DNA from 3 places in the Ureibacillus sp. FSL E2-3493 genome. Region 3 is predicted to be linked to each of the others. Evidence: riboswitches for the same ligand, from Rfam matches in the RefSeq annotation. Region 3 holds a riboswitch; each other region holds the start of a gene.

Region 1 (7,439 bases), 670 kb from region 3:
TGTCCAAACATATCGGTTTCCGAAAATCTTACCTTTACCTCGACATAAAATTCGAATTGTTCCTCCCATTTTTGTGGATCTTCAATATAACTTGCTTTCATGTTCGATAACCCCTTCCCCTTTATTTTCCCTATTCTCCCTTTATCATTTTGCTATGGCCATTGAACTAGTAATTCAGCTCGGAAAAGCCAACGGTCATAACTTCTTTTAAGTCCACACAATCATGATGATCCCAATTGGAATCCATCAACTGAATTTAGTGAAACTTAAGGAAGTAAAATGAATAGCGGTTCATTAAATTATAGCAAATCTAGTCCATTTACATAAAGGGGGAGCCGTGACCTTTTTGTCTATGTCGACATTCTTTGAACTAAATTTACGCCATTCGACAAAAAAGTTCCTTTGACTCTACTGAAATGAATGGAAAACAAATAGAAGAAATTAACGATCAAATGTTACAACCCTTTCCTCTGTAACATCGTTCTATCTTATGCAAGACATAATAAAAAGGGTATCTAAAAGTCATAAAAAGACTTAGATACCCTTCATATTTTTTGAAAAGGATTTGTTTCCTATTTCTCCTTCTTCAAGAAGCCAAATGATTAGTCAACCATGTGGTCTGAACCGAAGAAGTTACGGAACATTTGAACAGTTGTTGCACGGTTAAGTGCTGCAATAGAAGTTGTTAATGGAATACCTTTTGGACATGCAGCTACACAGTTTTGTGAGTTACCGCAGTTTGCAAGGCCACCATCACCCATAATTGCATTTAAACGTTCGTCTTTAATCATTGCACCTGTTGGGTGTGTATTGAATAGACGTACTTGTGATAATGGAGCTGGTCCGATGAATGAAGCTTTTTCAGACACGTTTGGACATGCTTCCATACATACACCACAAGTCATACATTTTGATAATTCATATGCCCATTGACGTTTACGTTCTGGCATACGAGGACCTTCACCTAAATCGTAACTTCCATCGATTGGAACCCAAGCTTTTACTTTTTTAAGCGCATTGAACATACGGCTACGGTCAACTTGTAAGTCACGTACAACTGGGAATGTTTTCATTGGTTCTAAACGAACAGGTTGTTCCAATTGATCAATCAATGTTGAACAAGATTGACGTGGACGACCATTAATAACCATTGAACATGCTCCACATACTTCTTCAAGACAGTTCATATCCCAAGTTACAGGAGTAGTTTTTTGTCCATCAGCAGTAACAGGATTTTGTTGAATTGCCATTAATGCAGAGATAACGTTCATACCTGGACGATAAGGGACCTCAAATTTCTCCCAGCGAGATTGTCCACCTTCAGTATCTTGACGAAGGATTTCCATTTTAACAGTTTTTCCAGTTCCTACTGCTGTTGTCATGATTAATGACCCCCCTTATGTTTATGAAGAATAGTCACGTTTACGTGGCGGAATTAGAGAAACGTCTACTTCTTGATAAGAAATTTCAGGTTCGCCAGTTTGTGGGTTGAACTTCGCCATTGTTGTTTTTAAGAAGTTCTCGTCATCACGCTCTGGGAATTCTGGTTTGTAGTGAGCCCCACGAGATTCGTTACGTAAAAGTGCACCTTTCGTAATAACGCGTGCAAGGTATAACATGTTTTTCAACTGACGAGTGAAGTGAGCCCCTTGGTTACTCCATTTTTGAGTGTCGTTGATATTAATGTTTTCCCAACGTTGTAGTAATTCAGTAAGTTTATTATAAGTGTATTCAAGTTTGTCGTTGTAACGAACAACAGTTACGTTGTCAGTCATTAACTCACCAAGCTCTTTGTGTAAAAGGTATGCGTTTTCAGTACCATCCATTTTAAGGATAGCATCCCATCTCTCTTGCTCTTCTTTTACACGAGCATCATAGATTGATTGAGGAAGATCTTCCGCATGTTTCTTTAAGCCTTTTACATATTTAACAGCGTTAGGTCCAGCAACTGAACCACCATAAATCGCTGAAAGTAATGAGTTAGCACCTAGACGGTTTGCACCATGTTGTGAATAATCACATTCACCGGCAGCAAATAGACCAGGAATTTCAGTCATTTGATCATAATCTACCCATAGACCACCCATTGAGTAGTGAACAGCTGGGAAGATTTTCATTGGTAATTTACGTGGGTCATCCCCTACGAATTTTTCATAAATTTCGATGATACCACCAAGTTTAATATCTAACTCATGTGGATCTTTATGAGAAAGGTCAAGGTATACAACGTTTTCACCGTTAACACCTAATTTTTGGTTAACACATACGTCGAAGATTTCACGAGTCGCGATATCACGAGGTACTAAGTTACCATATGCAGGGTATTTTTCTTCTAAGAAGTACCAAGGTTTACCATCTTTATAAGTCCAAATACGTCCACCTTCACCACGTGCAGATTCAGACATTAGACGGTTTTTGTCGTCTCCAGGAATCGCTGTTGGGTGAATTTGAATCATTTCACCGTTTGCATAAGATGCACCTTGTTGGTAAACAATCGATGCAGCAGAACCAGTGTTAATGATTGAGTTTGTTGATTTACCGAAGATAATACCAGGACCACCTGTTGCCATAATAACAGCATCAGACCGGAATGAACGGATTTCTTCTGTTTTCATATCTTGAGCTACGATACCACGGCAATGACCTTCGTCGTCAAGAACAACGCCAAGGAATTCCCAATGTTCGTATTTCGTTACTAAACCATCTACTTCATAACGACGAACTTGCTCGTCCAACGCATAAAGTAATTGTTGACCAGTAGTGGCACCAGCAAATGCTGTACGGTGCATTAACGTACCACCGAAACGACGGAAGTCTAAAAGACCTTCTGGCGTACGGTTGAACATAACACCCATACGGTCAAATAAGTGAATGATACCAGGAGCGGCATCACACATTGCTTTAACAGGTGGTTGGTTCGCTAAGAAGTCCCCACCATATACTGTATCGTCAAAGTGGATCCATGGAGAATCCCCTTCACCTTTTGTATTAACTGCTCCATTAATTCCGCCTTGCGCACAAACAGAGTGTGAACGTTTTACGGGAACTAATGAGAATAATTCAACTTCAGTGCCTTCTTCGGCTGCTTTCATCGTAGCCATTAAGCCTGCTAAACCGCCACCTACGACGATGATTTTGCTTTTCGCCATGATTATTCCTCACTCCTCTTTCTTTGCTATAAAACTGCCAGGAAATGTTACTATGTTATTATACGAATGCTAGAATTGCAGCAACACCAATGATACTTAATAGAACGAAGAAGATCATCGTTACATAAGTTGCAACCTTTTGTGAACTTTTCGATTGTGTAATACCCCAGCTCACTAAGAATGACCAAATACCGTTTGCTAAGTGGAATGTAGCAGCTAAAATACCTAAAATGTAGAATGCTAACATAAACGGATTAGCAACGATTTCTTCCATCATATTAAAGTCAACATCTGCACCAAGAGCTTTTTGGATACGAGTTTGGAAGATGTGCCAAGCAATGAAAATAACAAGGAATACTCCCGAAATACGTTGCAACATGAACATCCAGTTACGGAATGTCCCGAAGCGCTGTATGTTTGAAGTGGCAGTAAAAGCAATAAACACACCATATAAACCGTGGAATAGAATTGGTATGTAGATTACTACCCACTCAACAATTAACAATAGCCAATGTGGAACCAATTCCATAATCCCTATTGAATTGTTGTAGTTTTCTTCTCCACCAGTAGCAGTGAAGTTCAGTGATAAGTGAAACACTAAGAACAGACCTACAGGAATAATACCTAATAGTGAATGTAAGCGTCTCCAGTAAAACTCATGATTTTTTGACAAGACTATTACCCCCCCTAGTACTTTTAAATACCCGAGCCAATTTCACTTCACGATTTTGTAAAGGTTCATAGATTGACTGTGTATTTCATAATGGTACAATATTATGACATGTCCATTGTACTCTCAAGAATTACGAGCGTCAAGGTTGCATACAATTTTTTATCTCATCATTTCATTAAAAAATATGCGCTATCTCGGTAGAATTTTCTCTTTTAAAGAATATTTTACTTTCTTATACTAAATAATGAAGAAATTAAGAAAGAGGTAATTTTAAAATGACTCACATCCACAACACTGTCCCAGCATTTGGCTACGAAATTATTCGAGATTATTTACTTCCTACCATTCTTGGAAAACATGAAAAGGATGTTCTTTACTGGGCAGGGAAAGATTTAGCCCGCAAATTTCCATGTACTGATATTCAGCTCATTATCTCCTTCTTCCAAGACGCAGGTTGGGGCGTTTTAACCCTTGATAAAGAGGAAAAGGATGGCTACATATTTCATCTAACAAATGACGCCGACTTATTAAAAATCGAAGAACGTTCCTTCCGACTAGAAGCAGGCTTCATCGCTCAACAAATTCAAGCATTACAAGGTTGTCTTACAGAATGTTTCGACGAAAAACGCGAGAAACAGCAACAAGTCGTCTTCACACTTAAATGGGATAAAAAAGAAAAAGTAGATTAATTCCTACATATTATAAAAGCCAATTCCAAAGACTACTCCCCTTCCATATCGACATGAAAGGGGATATCTATGGAATTGGCTTTTTAATTTACGTACTCTTCCACTAATTGAAACTCATCATGTAACACATTTGCTGCCCGGACCATTTCATCTTGCGGTACGACAACGGATACTTTAATCTCCGACGTACTGACCATTTTCACTATTATATTTTCTTTGCGTAATCGATCAAACATTTGGGCAGCGACACCTGGATTGGAAACCATTCCTGAACCAACAATTGAAACTTTTGCTAAGCCTACTTCAAAATCGGCAAAACTAAATCCTAATTGGGCTTTATTTTGTTCTAACACTTTAATAGCTTCAGCAAAATCTTCTTTTGCAATGGAGAAAGATACGGTTGGTTTCACTCCATCGATAGCTGCTTGAACGATAATATCTACGTCGATGTTAAACTTTGATAGAGTCATAAAAATATTCGCTAGAGAGGAATTTTCATAGGAATCAAAACCTACTGTTAACCGAATAATGTCTGCTTCATATGCTACACCACGAACAACTCTATTTTTCTCCATTTTTACCTCTCCTTTTATCCATGTCCCCTCGACATCGTTTGTGCTAGATCGAACGACGATCGGCATTTCATATTTTTTCGCTAGTTCCACTGCCCTCGGATGAACAAAAGTAGATCCTAAATGGGCCAGTTCAAGCATTTCATCATAGGTCACTTCTTTTAGTTTCCGAGCTTCCTTTACAACCGAGGATTCGGCTGTGTAAATTCCATCCTGCTCAGTTAATATTTCAACATATTCCGCATCTAGAACTGTACCAATGGCAATTGCTGTCGTTTCTGGACCGCCTTCCCCTAAAGTCCACAAATCTTTATATTGATCATAACCTTGAGAACCTGCCACAATAGCTATTTCCCCGTTATGTATCCGTTCAAGAAGAAAATCGTGGTGTATTTGTTCAATTAATATATTTCCATTGGACTTCACCGCTTCTATTCCTGCCTGCCAACCAGAAAGGGAAACTGCCTTACATCCTTTCTTTTCTAGTACAATCGCTAGTAAACTACTAGCAACTTGCGTGTTAATCGCTTTTAGCGCATGACTTTCTCTATCAGCAATTCTTTCGGTAAAAATCGACGAATAAGGAAGTAATTTTCCTTCTAGTAATTCAATAGAAGGAACAACTACTATAGTATTTTTTCCATTGTTTCGATGCTTTAAAATTCGTTCCGCTAGTTTATCAATTCTTTCCGGTGTTAAAAGGGAAGAACTGTCGACTTTCACTACAATTGTCTCCATTGGTACACACTCCTTTTACAACTTTCGAAAAAGTGTATTTTTCATCAATTCAGAAAACTTATACATTCATTATACCATTTCAAAATAAAAGCAGCTTCTCACTGAGTGTGAAAAGCTGCCTCAAAAATATACCGATCGGTAAAATCTTTTATGAGATAGCCCTCCAGAATCACTCTGACTGATTCTGACAGTCTTACACTTCTTAAATGCAAAACCAGCAAATAAATCTGAACAATGGATTTATCGCTTCGGCAAGTCTCCCTTTCACCACCTTTCCTAGGAATTGTTCATCCTCCAGATGGTTACTATTGAACCTTGCACCTCTATCATGTTCGTATTCATATTTAAACTTACAATAGCACACCGTTATTCCTTTGACAATGTGTCTTTATGAAAGTGATTGTAGATAGCCATTGCTGATGAACTTGGAATATGGGCTTCCATTAATTGCTCTATCGATGATTCTTTTATTTTCTTAATAGAACCGAAATGTTTCAGCAACTGTTGTTTCCTTTTCGGTCCAACCCCTTCAATGCCATCCAAGACGGATTGGATCGCATTTGTTTGATGTTGTTGACGTAAAAATGTAATTGCAAAACGATGGACTTCATCTTGAATACGTTGTAATAAATAAAATCCATCACTCGTTCTTTTCATTTCCACTGGGATTGGAGGTTCTCCGTACAATAATTGGGATGTATTATGTTTATCATCCTTTGCTAAACCTGCAATGGGAATGAATAATCCTAATTCATCTTCAATTACCTCCCGCGCCACTTCCATTTGCCCTTTCCCACCATCAATAATAATTAAATCTGGCAATGGTAAGTTTTCCTTTAACACCCTTGTATAGCGACGTCGAATTACTTCTTGCATAGCACCATAGTCATCGTGCTTAGCCGTTTCCCGCAATTTATATTTCCGATATTCCTTTTTTGCCGGTTTTCCATCGATGAACACGACCATTGCCGACACAGCATCCGCTCCGTGCATATGGCTATTATCGAAGGATTCAATTCGAAGAGGTGGGGCTATGTTCATGGCATTACCTAATTCTAAACAAGCCCCAACAGTTCGTTCTTCTTGCCGTTCAATTAATTGGAATTTTTCTCGAATGGCAATTTGAGCATTTTTCGTAGCTAAATCGACCAATTCCTTTTTCGAGCCTCGCTTCGGCGTAACAACTTTCATTTGTAAATAGTTTTCTAATAACGATTTTTCCACATTCGTCGGAATGAAAATTTCCTTCGGTTTAATATGCTCAGGTATATCGTAAAACCGACCGATAAACGTTTGGAATTCCTCTTCTGGTTCCCGGTATATTGGAAAGATGGATACATCCCTTTCAATTAATTTCCCTTGGCGTACAAAAAAGACTTGAACACACATCCACCCTTTTTCAACTGCATATCCAAAAATATCCCGGTTCGATAAATCACCCGAAACGATTTTTTGTTTTTGCATAACCGTTTCAATATGGGCAATTTGATCTCTATATTCCTTTGCCCGTTCAAATTCTAAATTTTCCGCTGCATCGAGCATTTTCTGTTGTAACTCTTTTTTCACATCTTCAAATCCACCATTTAGAAACTTTGTAATTTCCTCAATCATGTCATCA
Region 2 (7,439 bases), 1.5 Mb from region 3:
AAAACTTCACCCATAATATGTTAGTTTCTGTTCAACGGAATGATACCTCACCTATTCGGGAAATTTTATTTAAATTAATGCAACATTTAGAGAAAGTGAATCCAGATGATTTAATTGAAAAAAACAAAGGCTTCTTCAGAAAATTATTTAATCAGCCAAAAACTTCGTTACAAGAAATTGCGACCCAATATAATCGGTTAAGTAAACAAATTGATCGTTTAAGTATTCAATTGCAACATGCTCAAAAGGGTTTGTTGGCAGATATGAAATTGTTAAATGACTTGTTTGATTTAAATGAAGATTATTTTCACCGGATAAATCTGTTTATTGCAGCTGGAGAAATGAAAAAAAAGGATTTACTAAATCACGATTTACCTCAATTAGAGAAAAAAGCAAGTACTTCCGCTAACCCAATGGATCAACAGCTTTTAAATGATTTAAAAAGTTCGATTGAATGGTTGGATAAAAAAATATATGATTTACAAATTTCTAGAGAAATTGCTATACAAACAGCACCTCAAATTCGTTTAATCCAACAAACGAACCAAATGTTAATGGAAAAAATTCAAGCATCGGTCATGACGACGATTCCTTTATGGCAAACACAAATTGCAATGTTGATTAGTTTAAGTCGACAGCAGCGTGCTGAATCTGCTAGTCGCAGATTAATGGATACTTCAGAACAAATGTTACGGAAAAATGCTAAAATAATTGAAGCATCTGGCCAAAACAAAGAGAAACCAATTACCCATGAAGAAATTGATTCCTTTAAACAAACACAATACCAATTAATCGAATCTATCGAAGAAACATTACGGGTACAAGCGATTAGCAATGAACAAAAGGCGACAATCGAAGCAAAACTTCCGGACATTCATTCATAATACTAAGATTCTTCTCCCCTTTATATAATAAAGCACGATTGTTTCGTTAAAAAAACAATCGTGCTTTTGTAATGTACATTATTCAAAATAATCTTTATAATAGCCACCAACATTACCAGTGTTATCGATGACAAAGATAAATTCCTCAGTTTCATTTTTCACTTCGTACTCTTTCCCTACTGTTAACACATTGGATACTAAGTATTTTTCAGCATTTGTATTGACGCATTTTACTTTGCGAATTGTTGGTGCATCTTTCCATTTTAAATTTAACATCATTTTACCTCACTTTAAACTGACCTACTTTTATTTTCTTTTCTATTTTAAACGATTTCGATTCATTTGTGGAATTTTTCGTTCTCCATTGTATGAAAATCATGAAAAATGTTACATTATTTGAAGAGGTGATCGATTTGTCTTTCAGTGGTGTTCCAAGTTGGTTTTTTATGATTGTTATTATTTTTGCCATTGTCTTTATTATTATTTCTGAATGGAATTCTAGAAGTTAATATTATTTAATCTATTCATTTACTTTCAAGTTTATTTAGAAATAATGAATTTACGTCTACCATTGGAGGTTATGAATGGACAATTTGTATGATTATAAAACCGAACAATTAATGAAGGCATTTCTCGCATTACGAACAATGGAAGAATGCGAAGATTTTTTTAACGATTTATGTACACAAAAAGAAATTCTAGCCTTTGCACAAAGGTTGGAAGTCGCTCGTTTGTTATTAAACGGACATACTTACGAAGAAATAGAAGAATTAACATATGCAACTTATAATACGATTTCTCGAGTTAGAAAAGTTTTACATAACCAGCATTTGAAATGTATATTAAATCGAATAAATAGTTCAGCCCAATGAAGAGTTCTAATCTAGGACTCTTTTTGTTTTGAAGCTATAAATCACTTTAGCCATTTAAAGTTTCAACGCGTTACATGGAACGATTGCAGCTTAAATTTTTTTATAATACGATTTATACGATAAGTTACAAAGTTTGACAAAAAACATCATTTAGAGAGGAAACATCTATGCGATTTTTACAACTTTTTTTAGGCTGCTTTATAGTGAACATTGGCGTTTTTATTTTACATAGTGCTCATGTTGGCACAGGAGGATCGATTGGTTTAGCACTAAGCATTTCCTATTGGATTGATCTAATCTTTCCCATTACCTATATGATAGTGAACATCCCTTTTTTTATCCTATCTATTAAAAAACTAGGTTTACAGTTTACGTTATCCACTGTCCTTGCATTGCCATCCTTAGTATATTGTCCTATATAACTGAGATGGTAATGCCTGAAATCTCAATTCCTACTTGGATTGGCGTTATTGTTGGTAGTGTCATCGTCGGTTGCGGGGTACTCCTTTTGTTCCTTAATAAATCATCCCTTGGTGGAACAAGTATTTTATCACTCTATTTACAAAGAAAATTTCAATGGGATCCAGGAAAGACATTATTCATTTCTGACCTTTTCATCATTTTAACAACTTTATATTCAATAGGATGGATTGGTTTCATTTATTCTTCCGTTTCCGCATTTATTGTGTCAGTTATCGTTTCCATATTTAAAAAGCGGATAGATGAAAAAATGAATAGAGATGAAGTTAAAGAACAGTTAACAAAGGAAAATGAATTAACTGAAATGCCAGTACTACAACAATAAAGGGGCAATCCATTTTGGATCGCCCCGCATCGATTATTTTAATGTTCGTTTTAAAAATTCTTTCGTTCTTTCTTGAGATGGGTTAACTAATACTTGTTCAGGAGGACCTTCTTCCACAATAACCCCTTTATCCATAAAAACAATCCGGTCCGATACTTCTCGAGCAAACTCCATTTCATGGGTTACGATAAGCATCGTTCTACCTTCATCTGCTAATTTACGCATTACCTTTAAAACTTCTCCTACCATTTCAGGATCTAGCGCAGATGTTGGTTCATCGAATAACATTACTTCCGGATCCATCGATAGCGCTCGAGCAATTGCTACCCGTTGCTTTTGTCCACCAGATAATTGTCGCGGTTTCGCATTAACATATTTCTCCATTCCAACAACAGATAAATAATTTAAAGCGTTTCTTTTTGCTTCTTCTTTTGTTCGTTTTAATACTTTTTGTTGTCCAATAATACAATTGCTTAAAACATTATGATTATCAAAAAGATTAAATTGTTGGAATACCATTCCTAAATGGGTACGGTAGCGTTTAATGTCATGTTGATCATTTAAAATATTCGTACCATTATATATAATATCGCCAGCCGTTGGCGTTTCTAATAAATTAATACAACGAAGTAGCGTGGATTTTCCAGAACCTGATGAACCGATTAAACAGACCACTTCACCTTTCGAAACTGAAAAGTTCACATCGCGTAAAACTTCATTGTTACCAAATGATTTATTTAGATGTTTGATTTCAATTACTTTTTCCATCTTGTTTACTCCTTACGCGATAAGATTTTAAATCGTTTGTTTTTGTTCTACTTTATAGGCATTTTTGCCATCCATTTTTCGTTCGATATAACGTAATATAAATGTAGCGGTTAATGTCATGATTAAATAGATGACACATGTTATAACGTAAGATTCTGCAAAGCGGAAGTTTGCACCGGCAATCGATTTTGTCGTAAAAAATAGTTCCGTTACACTAATTACACTTAATACCGCAGAGTCTTTAATATTCATAATGAATTGGTTACCCGTTGCAGGTAAAATATTTCGGAAAACTTGGGGTAAAATAACATGAAGCATCGTTTGAAAATGACTCATTCCAATCGATTCAGCTGCTTCATATTGACCTTTATCAATTGATGCAATCCCACCACGAACATATTCAGCCATGTAAGCACCTGTATTTAATCCGACAACGACAAGGGCAGCAACAAAGCGATCCAATTCTAATCCGTAAGCAGCTAAACCATAGAAAACAACCATTGCTTGTACAATCATTGGTGTACCACGGAAAATTTCCACATAAACTGTTAATATGAAATTGAATACTTTTAAAATAACAGATTTTATCGATTTCTTACGAAGGGGTATCGTATGCATAACACCGATAAACAATCCGATAAGAGCACCAATAATTGTACTAATAATAGCAATGACTAACGTCATATATGCGCCACGTAAATAACTTGGCCAATTCTCTTCTAGAATTGAGAGTAAAATATCTAAACTCATAAATATCCTCCTAAATATTTTAGAAAATCGAACATATCATAATTGAAGTTTCGATAGTAAAATCATCTTGCCTTATCTATTTCTCTGTTTGAAAAAATAGAGCCACTGGCCGGATAATTCGACCAGTGCTACTATGTGAAAATTATTTTGCTGCAGGTTGATTTGCAATTGCTTCATCCATTAACTGTTTGCGTTCTTCTTCAGAAATGGATTTTAATGTTTCATTAATTGCTTCTAAATTTTCATCGCCTTTTTTAAGACCAATTGCAACGGCTGTATCCTCTTCTTTCGTTTCAAAACCATCTTCCAACTCTACATATACAAAGTTTTCATTTGCAGCAGTCGAAGATACTGCCTCTGGTCTTTCAGCAACATAGCCGTCAATTACTCCAGATTCCAATGCAACTCGCATATGAGAGAAACTTTCCATCGCTGTTTCTTTTTGTACATCTGGAATTTGATCGATTACTTCATAATTTGTTGTGTTTAACTGAGAAGTGATTTTAGCACCTGCAAAATCCGCTAATGTTTTCGCATTGGCATATTTTCCACCAGCTTTTGTAACGATAACGAGTTCACTAGTGTAATAGTTTTCTGTAAAATCAATGACTTTTTTACGTTCATCGGTTGGACTCATACCTGCGATAATGGCATCAATTACACCTGATTCTAATGCTGGAAGTAGACCATCCCATTCTGTTTTAACAATCACTAATTTTTTCCCTAATGCATCGGCAACACGTTTTGCAATTTCTACATCATAGCCACCAGCATATTCTTCAGAACCTTCAATTTTAACTGCTCCGTTTGAATCATCCTGTTGTGTCCAGTTAAACGGTGCATAACCAGCTTCTAAACCTACTTTTAATACATCGCTATCTTCCTTTGAAGAGGATGATGAAGTACCTTCCTCAGAACTGCCACATGCAGCAAGTAAAATGACTGCTAATAAAGTCGTCATTAATAATGTGATTTTTTTCGACATCTTTCTCTCTCCTTTTACTTTTTTCGAGCTTATAACGCAAAAAGCGACCTAAGATGAACTTAGGTCGCTTGAATAGAAAAGCCCAAATCCTCTTACGCTCCCGATTGAGATAGCACCCCTCAGATGGTTGGGAAACTCCATCTGAGACAGTCCTGCAATTATTCACTGCAGACCCAGCATGAAGTAGAGAGCCTACTTACACACTTCGGCGACATTTCCTATTTTCCATATCATTGCTTTGCTCTAAGCTCCATGAAAAACTAATAAATATCGCGCCTCTACCCCACTCGTAACGTGAGGTTTTAATATTAAATTACTATTAATATGTTACTATATTAACATCTTTGTGTCAACATTGATTATTCTGATTAATAAAATATTCATATAGTTATATATTCCATTTTAAAGGTCGAAATATAAAAAACCTCTAGCAAAATAATTTCGCTAGAGGCTTCCTTATAATTAAGAATTTAAAAGTAAATCTTCAGGATTTTCAATTAACTCTTTAACTGTTTTTAAGAATCCAACAGAATCTTTACCATCGATAATACGGTGGTCATAAGAAAGAGCTACATACATCATTGGGCGGATTTCCACTTCCCCGTTAACAGCCACTGGACGGTTAACGATAGAGTGCATACCTAAAATACCAGCTTGAGTACCGTTCATAATAGGAGTAGACATTAATGAACCGAATACACCACCGTTTGTAATTGTAAATGATCCACCAGCCATGTCGTTTAGGCCTAATTTTTTGTCGCGAGCTTTTTTCGCTAATTCTGCGATATCTTTTTCGATTTCAGCAAAGTTTTTGCTATTTGCATCACGGACTACTGGTACAACTAAACCTTCTTCAGTTGAAACCGCAATACCGATATCAAAGAAGTTATTTAAATGGATTTCATCTCCAACGATTTGTGCATTAACGTATGGATATTTTTTAAGCGCCGCAACAACTGCTTTTGTGAAAAATGACATAAATCCAAGTTTGATATCGTTTGCTTTTACGAACTCTTCTTGTTTGCGTTTACGTAAAGCCATGATGTTTGTCATGTCAATTTCATTGAATGTTGTTAACATTGCAGTTGATTGTTTAACTTCTAATAAACGTTTTGCAATCGTTTGACGACGACGGCTCATTTTTTCAATTGTTACACGGTCAGATTCAGCTGCTGGTGTGAAAACAATCGGACCATTTGTAGATACAACTGGTGCTGCTGGTGCTGCTACAGGTGCTGTACCATGAGCAGCTACGTCTTGTACACGTACGCGACCTTGTGGATCTACTGGTGAAATTGATGCTAAATCAATGCCTTTTTCACGTGCTAATTTACGTGCTGCTGGAGAAGCAACAACGCGTTCGTTTGAAGTTTCTTCTACTACTGGAGTTGCAGCTGGTGCTGGTGTTGGTGCAGCTGCTACTGGTGTAGCTTCAGCTTTTGGAGCTTCTTCAGCTGGTGCTGGCGCTGCGCCTTCTCCAGCTTCAACAACAGCGATTACTTGACCTACAAGAACTGTATCGCCTTCTTCAGCTAGGATTTGAGTTAAAACGCCAGCTTCTTCAGAAATAATTTCAGCATTAACTTTATCAGTTTCTAATTCAACGATAAATTCGCCTTTTTCAACATGATCTCCAACTTTTTTTACCCACTGGGCAATTGTACCTTCTGTAATCGATTCTGCTAATTCAGGGACTTTAATTTCAGCCACTTTGATATCCTCCTTTGAATAAACATGTGTACCTTTGAAATAGAAGGCACAAATGCATCTACTAACATGTAATAGCCTATTTGAATATTAACATCAAAAGTTTATTTAGAAAGAGCTTCGTCAATAACTTTTGCTTGTGCAATTTTATGAGAATCCATGTCTCCTTCAGAAGTTGAAGACATTTCAGGACGACCAACATATTTCACTTTTTTACCATCAGCAAGGTCTAGCAAATATTCAAGTGCATATTTCCAAGGACCTTGGTTTTTAGGTTCTTCTTGTACCCAAACGATTTCTTTTGCATTTGGATATTTCGCAATAATTTCAGATATTTTTTGTGTTGGGAAAGGATATAGTTGTTCCACACGAATAATGTGTATGTTTTCATACCCTTTACCATCTTGAATACGATCTGCTAAATCAATTGTTACTTTACCTGAAGCAAGGATAATACGTTCTACTTTTTTCGCATTTCCACCTAAACCTGGTTGTTCAATTACTTCTTGGAATTTCCCTTCAGATAACTGCTCTAAAGATGCTGCAGCTAACGGATGGCGAAGTAATGATTTTGGTGAAACAATAACTAATGGACGGATTGCTTCAGTTCCAAGCATTTTCGCTTGTCGGCGAAGTAAGTGGAAGTAGTTACCTGCATTTGAACAGTT
Region 3 (7,439 bases):
CAAGTTCACCGCTCGGAACAAATGTATAATATTCTGGATCACTGCGAGTTCCCGCTTTAAATGGTGCACCTGCTGATAATACTGGAAGATTTTCAAATTCCGTTCCTTTGATTTTCTCCTTCACATAAAGACTTTGAGCATCTGTTACAATTTGAATCGATGGGTCATCTAACACTTGTGAGAAATAACTATGGATATCAGCTGTTGTTTGCCCTACTGGTTGTCGAACATAATTTATCGTCCCATCATGGGCTTCTTTCACCGCTTCCGCCACATCTTGATCTACGTCAGATGAATCAGCAGCAATTTTGCGAACTTCCCCTGTTCCATTAACAACTTTCCAATCCTTACCTTTTTTCTCCAACGTTAAATCAATCACACCTAAATGACTTCCGTATTTACCTGGCATAACAACAGGAACACCATTCATCGTTCCTTCTTCTACATTGACACCAGTTAATGATGCATCCACATCTCCAGGAAATACTTGGTGGGCATGACCTGAAATGATTGCATCTACACCTTTTACTTTAGATAACAAATAAGTGACATCTTCTTCCCCTTCAGTATGTGTCATATCACCCATACCAGAGTGGGAAAGAACGACAATTACATCTGCCCCTTCTTTTTCCATGTCAGAAACAACATTTTCAACTGCATGTACTGAGTCATCTACCGTCACTTGTCCAAGTAAGTGAGACTTGTCCCAATTTAAAATTTGAGGTGGAACAATACCTGTTACACCAACTTTGACTGTAGACTCTTTGCCTTTTTCATCTACAACTTCTTTTTCAATAATGACATATGGCGTATACATATAATCACCTGTACTTGCATCACGTACATTCGCATTAACAAATGGGAAATCAGCATCATCATAAACTTCATCTAAATAATCTAATCCATAATTAAATTCATGGTTCCCAAGAGTCGATGCATCATAATCTAACAGTTCCATTGCCGTTATCGATGGATGTTCTTCCCCTTCTTCTAAAACATCAACCGATTGTTTATAAGAACCTAATGGAGTTCCTTGAATCGTATCACCATTATCAAATAATAATGTGTTGCTATTTTCTTTACGCGCTTCTTTAATTAATGTTGCTGTTTTAACAAGACCTAAACTGTTCGATTCAGTATCTTTGTAGTAGTCATAATTCATTAAATTTGTATGAATGTCTGATGTACCTAAAATACGTAAATCAACGGTTGTTTTATATTCTTCAAGAAAAGCGTTTAATAGTTGATATAATTGATATTCAGAAATGACATTTTTCGGTTTTAACGTTTTTCCTTCAAAACTATTTAAAAACCCATATTCAACCGCTTTTGCAAATTCATCACGATTTTCTTTTTTAATTGCATGATAATCTTTATATTTCTTTAAAGTATCTTCTGAGTACGTTTTGTCATCATCTAGCATATGAACAAGGCTGACAACGGCTTCCTCTAAGGTCATTTTTCCCTCTGGTGCAAAACGTTTATCCGTCTTTCCTTCGATGAGTTGTAATTCAATTGCTTTTTCAATATACGGTTTTAAAGAATCAGGAACATCTTTAAAGTTAACCGTTTTGCCTGAACCTAATTCTACATCCATAGCTTCAATAACTGTTTTTACATATTCGCCACGTGTTACCTCATCTACTTTTTTAGCACTTGCTTGTTCAATATTTGTCATACCGACAACAGCTATCGATAAAGCTAAGGCAGAGGCGGAAACTTTCTTCCACATTAAAACTCATCTCCCATTTATAAGACTTTTCAAACAATTAAATAATATCAAAAAGTAAGATATAAATATACTTATTTATTAATATTTAACAGTTTTATAATATTGTTTGCTATCTAGCAATAATCGTCTCAAAAATGGGGCAATATTATATGTATCATTTTTAAAGGCTGACACAAAAAATGAAGTTTTTTGTATCAGCCCCCAGTCACTCTAAATTTTCAATTATTGTCCAGAACGTCCTTTTAATTGTGACTCTGCCATTTGAACAAGACGTTTTGTAATTTCACCACCAACTGAACCATTCGCGCGTGAAGCATCTTCAGGTCCAAGGTTCACACCAAATTCTTGTGCGATTTCATATTTCATTTGATCCATTGCAGCTTGTGCACCAGGAAACAGTAGTTTATTTGAACTTCTATTAGAAGCCATTTTCTTCACCTCCTTGTGATATTAGAATGTTCCAGGTGCGCTAATTAATACTGTGATAAATCATTCCACCAAAGTATCAATTTCCCTCGTATACTTTCATACTAATTTTGTCAAAAAAATTTACATGTAAATAAAATCAAAAGGTCATAATAAAATTCAAATAACAATTACATGTCTTTTTTATTCGTTTTATGACGGAAATTTCACTAAATAAATGTTTAATTTCAAGGCTTATTAATAAAACCACGTTGAAATAGCTTTTCAAAATCTTTATATGGTAGATGAAAAAAATGACAGTTAAAGTATTGCAATCTTACGTTTAAACATGTATGATTTTAATAATTAAATATTCACTTATTTCAATTACCTTTTGAAGTAAGGATAGAGGAGCAAAGACCATCAGTACGCAATTTGAGGATAATGAGATCCTATGACAATTGTGGAAAGGGGAATTTGCCGAAGCTTTTGAGAGCCTCATTATCTCGAAGCTGGTTCTGTTATTGAACAAATGCAGGACTGTCATATAGGTTTCTATATGGAGGGCTATCTTACGCAAAGAAATGAAGTTTATTTCTACGCAACAACGATCCCTCGTTGTTGCTTTTTTGCGTTTACTTAACTTAACGCCCTTCTCCCTCTATTTTCTAATAAAATATAAGGATGTGGAGAAGTATGAATTTCGGAAAAATTTTAACTGCTATGGTGACTCCCTTTAATGAACGGGAAGAAATTGATTGGGTGGCTACCGAAAACTTAATTAATTATTTGCTTGCCAACGGTACAGATGCTTTAGTCATTTCAGGTACGACTGGAGAATCCCCAACTTTATCAGAAGATGAAAAGGTAGAATTATTTAAATTTACTGTGAAGGTTGTAGATGGGAGAGTTCCGATTATTGCCGGTACAGGTTCTTACAACACAAAAGCCTCGATTGAATTAACAAAACAGGCTGAAAACGTTGGTGTGGATGGCATCATGTTAGTAGCTCCATACTATAACAAACCTTCTCAAGAAGGATTGTATCGACACTTCAAAGCAATTGCAGATGAAACATCCTTACCAATCATTCTATACAATGTACCTGGTCGCAGCATTGTAAGTCTTTCAGTTGAAACGATTGTTCGTCTTTCAGCAATACCAAATATCGTTGCGATTAAAGAAGCTAGTGGTAATTTAGATGCAATGGCTGAAATTATCGAAAAAACACCTAGTAATTTTTCATTATATAGCGGGGATGATGGCTTAACATTACCTGTCTTATCCATTGGAGGAGCTGGTGTCATTTCAGTGGCGTCTCATATTATTGGTCAAGAGATGCAAGCGATGATTAAAAAATTCCTAATCGGGAACTTAAGTGAAGCAGCAAAGGACCATCGTAAATTGTTACCTATCATGAAAGTACTTTTTGCTACTCCTAATCCGACTTCAGTAAAAGCAGCTTTAAATTTAAACGGAATTCCGGTTGGTGGTGTACGTTTACCAATGGTGCCACTAAACAAATTAGAACTCGATTCATTGAAAGAGGTTTTAAATACTCAACATAAAGTCATTTCTTAAATAATCGATTATTCCAAAGTTTCCAAAGAGATCGTCTTCCAATTGACGATCTCTTTTCTATTACATATGTTTTAACTTCCCCTCCATCTATTTACTTTTTGACAGAAGTTTGAGTAACATGTCTGTTATTAGAATTATGTACCAAATATAACACTTTCCTCCATTCCTTCCTATATTTTATATCAAAATATTTCACAGTGTATTCCCATGCAAAGCAATCTGAAGAAAATATACTTTTAACAACAGAAAAACAAATAGTACATTCCCTATTATTAATGGAAGTAATCCCTTCATTCTAATGGGAGTAAAATACGGCGAACTTATTAAAAAATAAAAAAAGGCACTGTAAATAAACAGTGCGATGACCATTCATTATTCCTCTTTAATAAACCGTACTTCATCATATCCACAAGACTTACAAACCATTAAATGGGGACAAATTTGATCTTTTGCCGTATTAGGATAACCATCTCCCATTTTGACCGTTTCTTCATCATTATAGTGTCCATAAGGATCCAAATAATCAGACACTTTCCCTGAATCCTCTAATGTCGTATGACATTTTGGGCAATTTACTTCTAACGTTTTTAATGAATTACATAAAGGACATATAGCCATTCGTATCACTCCTTTGCATTATAGTATCCATATTTTTGCTAATACTATGTAAACGCACCTTAAATAGAAACCCATTTTGAATAACATGACATTTTCTACATGAAATTGGGCAATCTAAAGGACAGCTAAAAGTAATGGAGGAAATCAGGATGAAAAAGGAAGAGAAACTAAATGAAGAAGCTGCATTAAATAACAACTTAGACTCAGCTACTTTAAGAGCGAACATGGAAATTGCTAAAGAACACGTACAAGCAAAAGCAACAAAAACTGCAACTCAAAAAAAAGAATAATACAAATCGGTTCTAACTTCATTTCGAAGAAGGTAACAATAAACTTTGTTTATGTTGCCTTTTTATTTTATGCGAAAACGATATAGTGAGTTAAAATCGGTATTACACTTTATAAACCCATAGCATTTAAATTATGTAATTTATTTAGTTCGATCCATAGTATTGTTTTAAAATAACCACTTCCCTTATATGAATCCCCTTAAGATATTAACTATCATTGATAAAAGAGGGTTTAACCCGCTCCGAAATAGCATTGGAAAATGTGTTAATATTTTAAGAGATTGAAAATTCAATAAAAGGGGTGTTCGTTGATGAATACATACAAAATCGCTGTTATTCCTGGGGATGGTATTGGAAAAGAAGTCGTTCCAGCAGCTATCGAAGTATTGGATAGTATTGCAAAGTTGGACGGCAGCTTCAAGTTCGAATGGACTTATTTTCCTTGGGGTTGTGATTACTATTTAGAACATGGTGAAATGATGCCTGAGGATGGATTAGAAACATTAAAACAATATGATCAAATTTTTTTAGGGGCGGTCGGCATGCCCGAACTTGTACCTGATCATATTTCACTTTGGGGTCTTCTTATTAAAATACGCCGTGGAATGAAACAGTCCATTAATGTGCGACCCGCAAAACTGTTAGCTGGATTACAATCCCCATTAAAGAATCCACAAAACTTTGATATTACTGTTGTTAGGGAAAACTCAGAAGGTGAATATTCGGACAGCGGAGGTCGTATTCATACTGGCGAAGATGGAATCGCTATTCAAAATGCAATCTTCACTAGAAAAAGTACGGAACGCGCTATGCGTTACGCCTTTGAATTAGCAAAAAGTTCCCGCAAACACGTAACAAGTGCGACGAAGTCCAACGGTCTAACTTATTCTATGCCGTTCTGGGATGAAGTTTTTAACGTAGTCAAAAAGGATTACCCTGAAATTGATACGTCTGTTCAGCATATTGATGCTTTAGCTGCTTTCTTTGTCATGAAGCCACAAGCATTTGATATAATTGTAGCTTCTAATTTATTCGGAGATATTCTAACTGACCTTGGTGGAGCGATTATGGGTAGTATTGGTATTGCTCCAGCTGCGAATTTAAATATCGAACGGGAATATCCATCTATGTTCGAACCTGTACATGGTTCTGCCCCTGATATTGCAGGTCTTGGTATCGCAAATCCTATTGGGCAGATTTGGACAGGTAAAATGATGCTAGATTTCTTAGGACATTATCATGCTGGTACGCGAATTTTAACCGCTATTGAAAAAACCCTATCTTCTGGTGTGAAAACGGGGGATTTAGGTGGAACAGCCACACTTGAAGAAGTGAAAAATACTGTCATCAACTATTTATAATGAAAATCATCCTAATTCATTTATGGATTGGGATGTTTTATTTTCCGAAACACTTTTATAGTCTAAAAGGTAGATAATGGATTCAAAAAACATCCCCTTTTAGGTAGTGTATTCATCCGAAATTAGTAATAGGTTTATCTCCCTCGCTATTATACGATTTACCTAAGACATGAAAGCGCTATCTTTCTGCGTAACGACGAAAAAAGAAGGTGGCTTCATTTCCATTCCGATTGATGAAATGGTCATTGCTGAAAAATCCTTTATTACTACCCTTGGTATGCCAGCTTCCCGTTTCGATTCCCTTTTATCGCAAGTTGCCCTCGGTAAATTACAACCAGGGAAAATGGTAAATCGGGAAATTAAACTTTCAGAAGTAGAAGGAATTTTCCAAGACATGACGAATTTTGCTACGACAGGAACATTCATCGTAACGGATTATTCATAAATACGGTTAGACTATCTGTCATTTACAGATGGTCTTTTATATTTTGTTTCCTCATACTGTTCGTACATTTTAGCAATTGATATCAAAAATTTTCCGTTCATTTTATGTAAGATGAAATAGAGGTGATTCACAAATGGTATATAGTGAAGCTACGCAACAACTGATACTCTATATCGAAAATCATATAACCGATGATTTGCAACTAAAACAATTCCCTTCTGTTGTAGGATATTCAAAATATCATTTACTAAGGGTATTTAAACAAGAAACTGGATTAACGATTGGAGAGTATATACGTTTAAGATGTCTTGCGACAGCTGCAATGTTTCTTCTACACTCCGATGAAACAATTATTACAATTGCATTTATGCTACAATTTCAATCGCAAGAAGCTTTCACCCGCGCGTTTAAAGAAGTATATACCATGCCTCCTGGAAAATATCGAAAAATGATGCGATCAATAGGCGGAATGGAGGAAAGCAATATGAGTAACAAAGTAAAGGGATGGTTTTTAAGTGGTTCCCACCCAGCTAACTATGCATTTGGGGTTGATGATCAAGTATTCCATTTAGGAACGAAATCAGGTGTATTATTTTCCACCGGAGATGTTGGTGAAGGGCAATTTGGAACAATTATGCAAAGTTTTCAAGCAGATATCTATAAAGGGAAACGGATTAAATTGTCGTGTTATTTAAAAACAGAACAAGTAGATAAATGCGGTGCATGGTGTCGAATCGATAATGCATCAGGGGATACAATTCAATTTGACAATATGGATAACCGTTCTATTACAGGGACGACTGAGTGGAACTATTATTCAATCGTACTAGACGTACCTGTACAAAGTACATCCATTCATTTCGGCGTCTTATTGGTAGGAAATGGAAAAGTTTGGGCGGATGGATTCCGATTTGAGGAAGTAGACGATTCAGTCCCTTCAACAAATATGATGGCAACTGAATTCCTTCCTACTCAACCTGTTAATTTAGATTTTAATGAGGAATAAT

The links. A riboswitch is a leader RNA that binds a small molecule or an ion and turns the genes downstream of it on or off. The one in region 3 is predicted to bind lysine.
Region 1: it holds a riboswitch for lysine, as region 3 does, so the genes downstream of both, MHH69_RS12190 (aspartate kinase) here and dapA (4-hydroxy-tetrahydrodipicolinate synthase) in region 3, are expected to answer to the same signal.
Region 2: it holds a riboswitch for lysine, as region 3 does, so the genes downstream of both, MHH69_RS07675 (transporter substrate-binding domain-containing protein) here and dapA (4-hydroxy-tetrahydrodipicolinate synthase) in region 3, are expected to answer to the same signal.

Annotation. Positions count from the first base shown of each region.
Region 1 is NZ_JBBOPK010000001.1:2,359,106-2,366,544, forward strand. Features, by position in the region: gene MHH69_RS12165 (acyl-CoA thioesterase) at 1-101, opposite strand, end outside; gene sdhB (succinate dehydrogenase iron-sulfur subunit) at 603-1,382, opposite strand; gene sdhA (succinate dehydrogenase flavoprotein subunit) at 1,404-3,149, opposite strand; gene MHH69_RS12180 (succinate dehydrogenase cytochrome b558 subunit) at 3,208-3,822, opposite strand; gene MHH69_RS12185 (YslB family protein) at 4,098-4,511, shown strand; gene MHH69_RS12190 (aspartate kinase) at 4,595-5,821, opposite strand; lysine riboswitch at 5,970-6,155, opposite strand; gene uvrC (excinuclease ABC subunit UvrC) at 6,188-7,439, opposite strand, start outside.
Region 2 is NZ_JBBOPK010000001.1:1,508,728-1,516,166, reverse strand. Features, by position in the region: gene MHH69_RS07710 (toxic anion resistance protein) at 1-884, shown strand, start outside; gene MHH69_RS07705 (DUF6501 family protein) at 963-1,160, opposite strand; gene MHH69_RS07700 (hypothetical protein) at 1,262-1,393, shown strand; gene MHH69_RS07695 (YerC/YecD family TrpR-related protein) at 1,469-1,756, shown strand; partial or broken gene MHH69_RS07690 (YitT family protein) at 1,924-2,561, shown strand; gene MHH69_RS07685 (amino acid ABC transporter ATP-binding protein) at 2,595-3,329, opposite strand; gene MHH69_RS07680 (amino acid ABC transporter permease) at 3,357-4,079, opposite strand; gene MHH69_RS07675 (transporter substrate-binding domain-containing protein) at 4,222-5,064, opposite strand; lysine riboswitch at 5,167-5,353, opposite strand; gene odhB (2-oxoglutarate dehydrogenase complex dihydrolipoyllysine-residue succinyltransferase) at 5,527-6,774, opposite strand; gene MHH69_RS07665 (2-oxoglutarate dehydrogenase E1 component) at 6,876-7,439, opposite strand, start outside.
Region 3 is NZ_JBBOPK010000001.1:3,027,730-3,035,168, forward strand. Features, by position in the region: gene MHH69_RS15615 (bifunctional 2',3'-cyclic-nucleotide 2'-phosphodiesterase/3'-nucleotidase) at 1-1,732, opposite strand, end outside; gene MHH69_RS15620 (alpha/beta-type small acid-soluble spore protein) at 1,955-2,161, opposite strand; lysine riboswitch at 2,536-2,715, shown strand; gene dapA (4-hydroxy-tetrahydrodipicolinate synthase) at 2,834-3,718, shown strand; gene MHH69_RS15630 (hypothetical protein) at 4,091-4,336, opposite strand; gene MHH69_RS15635 (hypothetical protein) at 4,486-4,626, shown strand; gene MHH69_RS15640 (tartrate dehydrogenase) at 4,938-5,987, shown strand; gene MHH69_RS15645 (hypothetical protein) at 6,157-6,432, shown strand; gene MHH69_RS15650 (helix-turn-helix domain-containing protein) at 6,566-7,438, shown strand.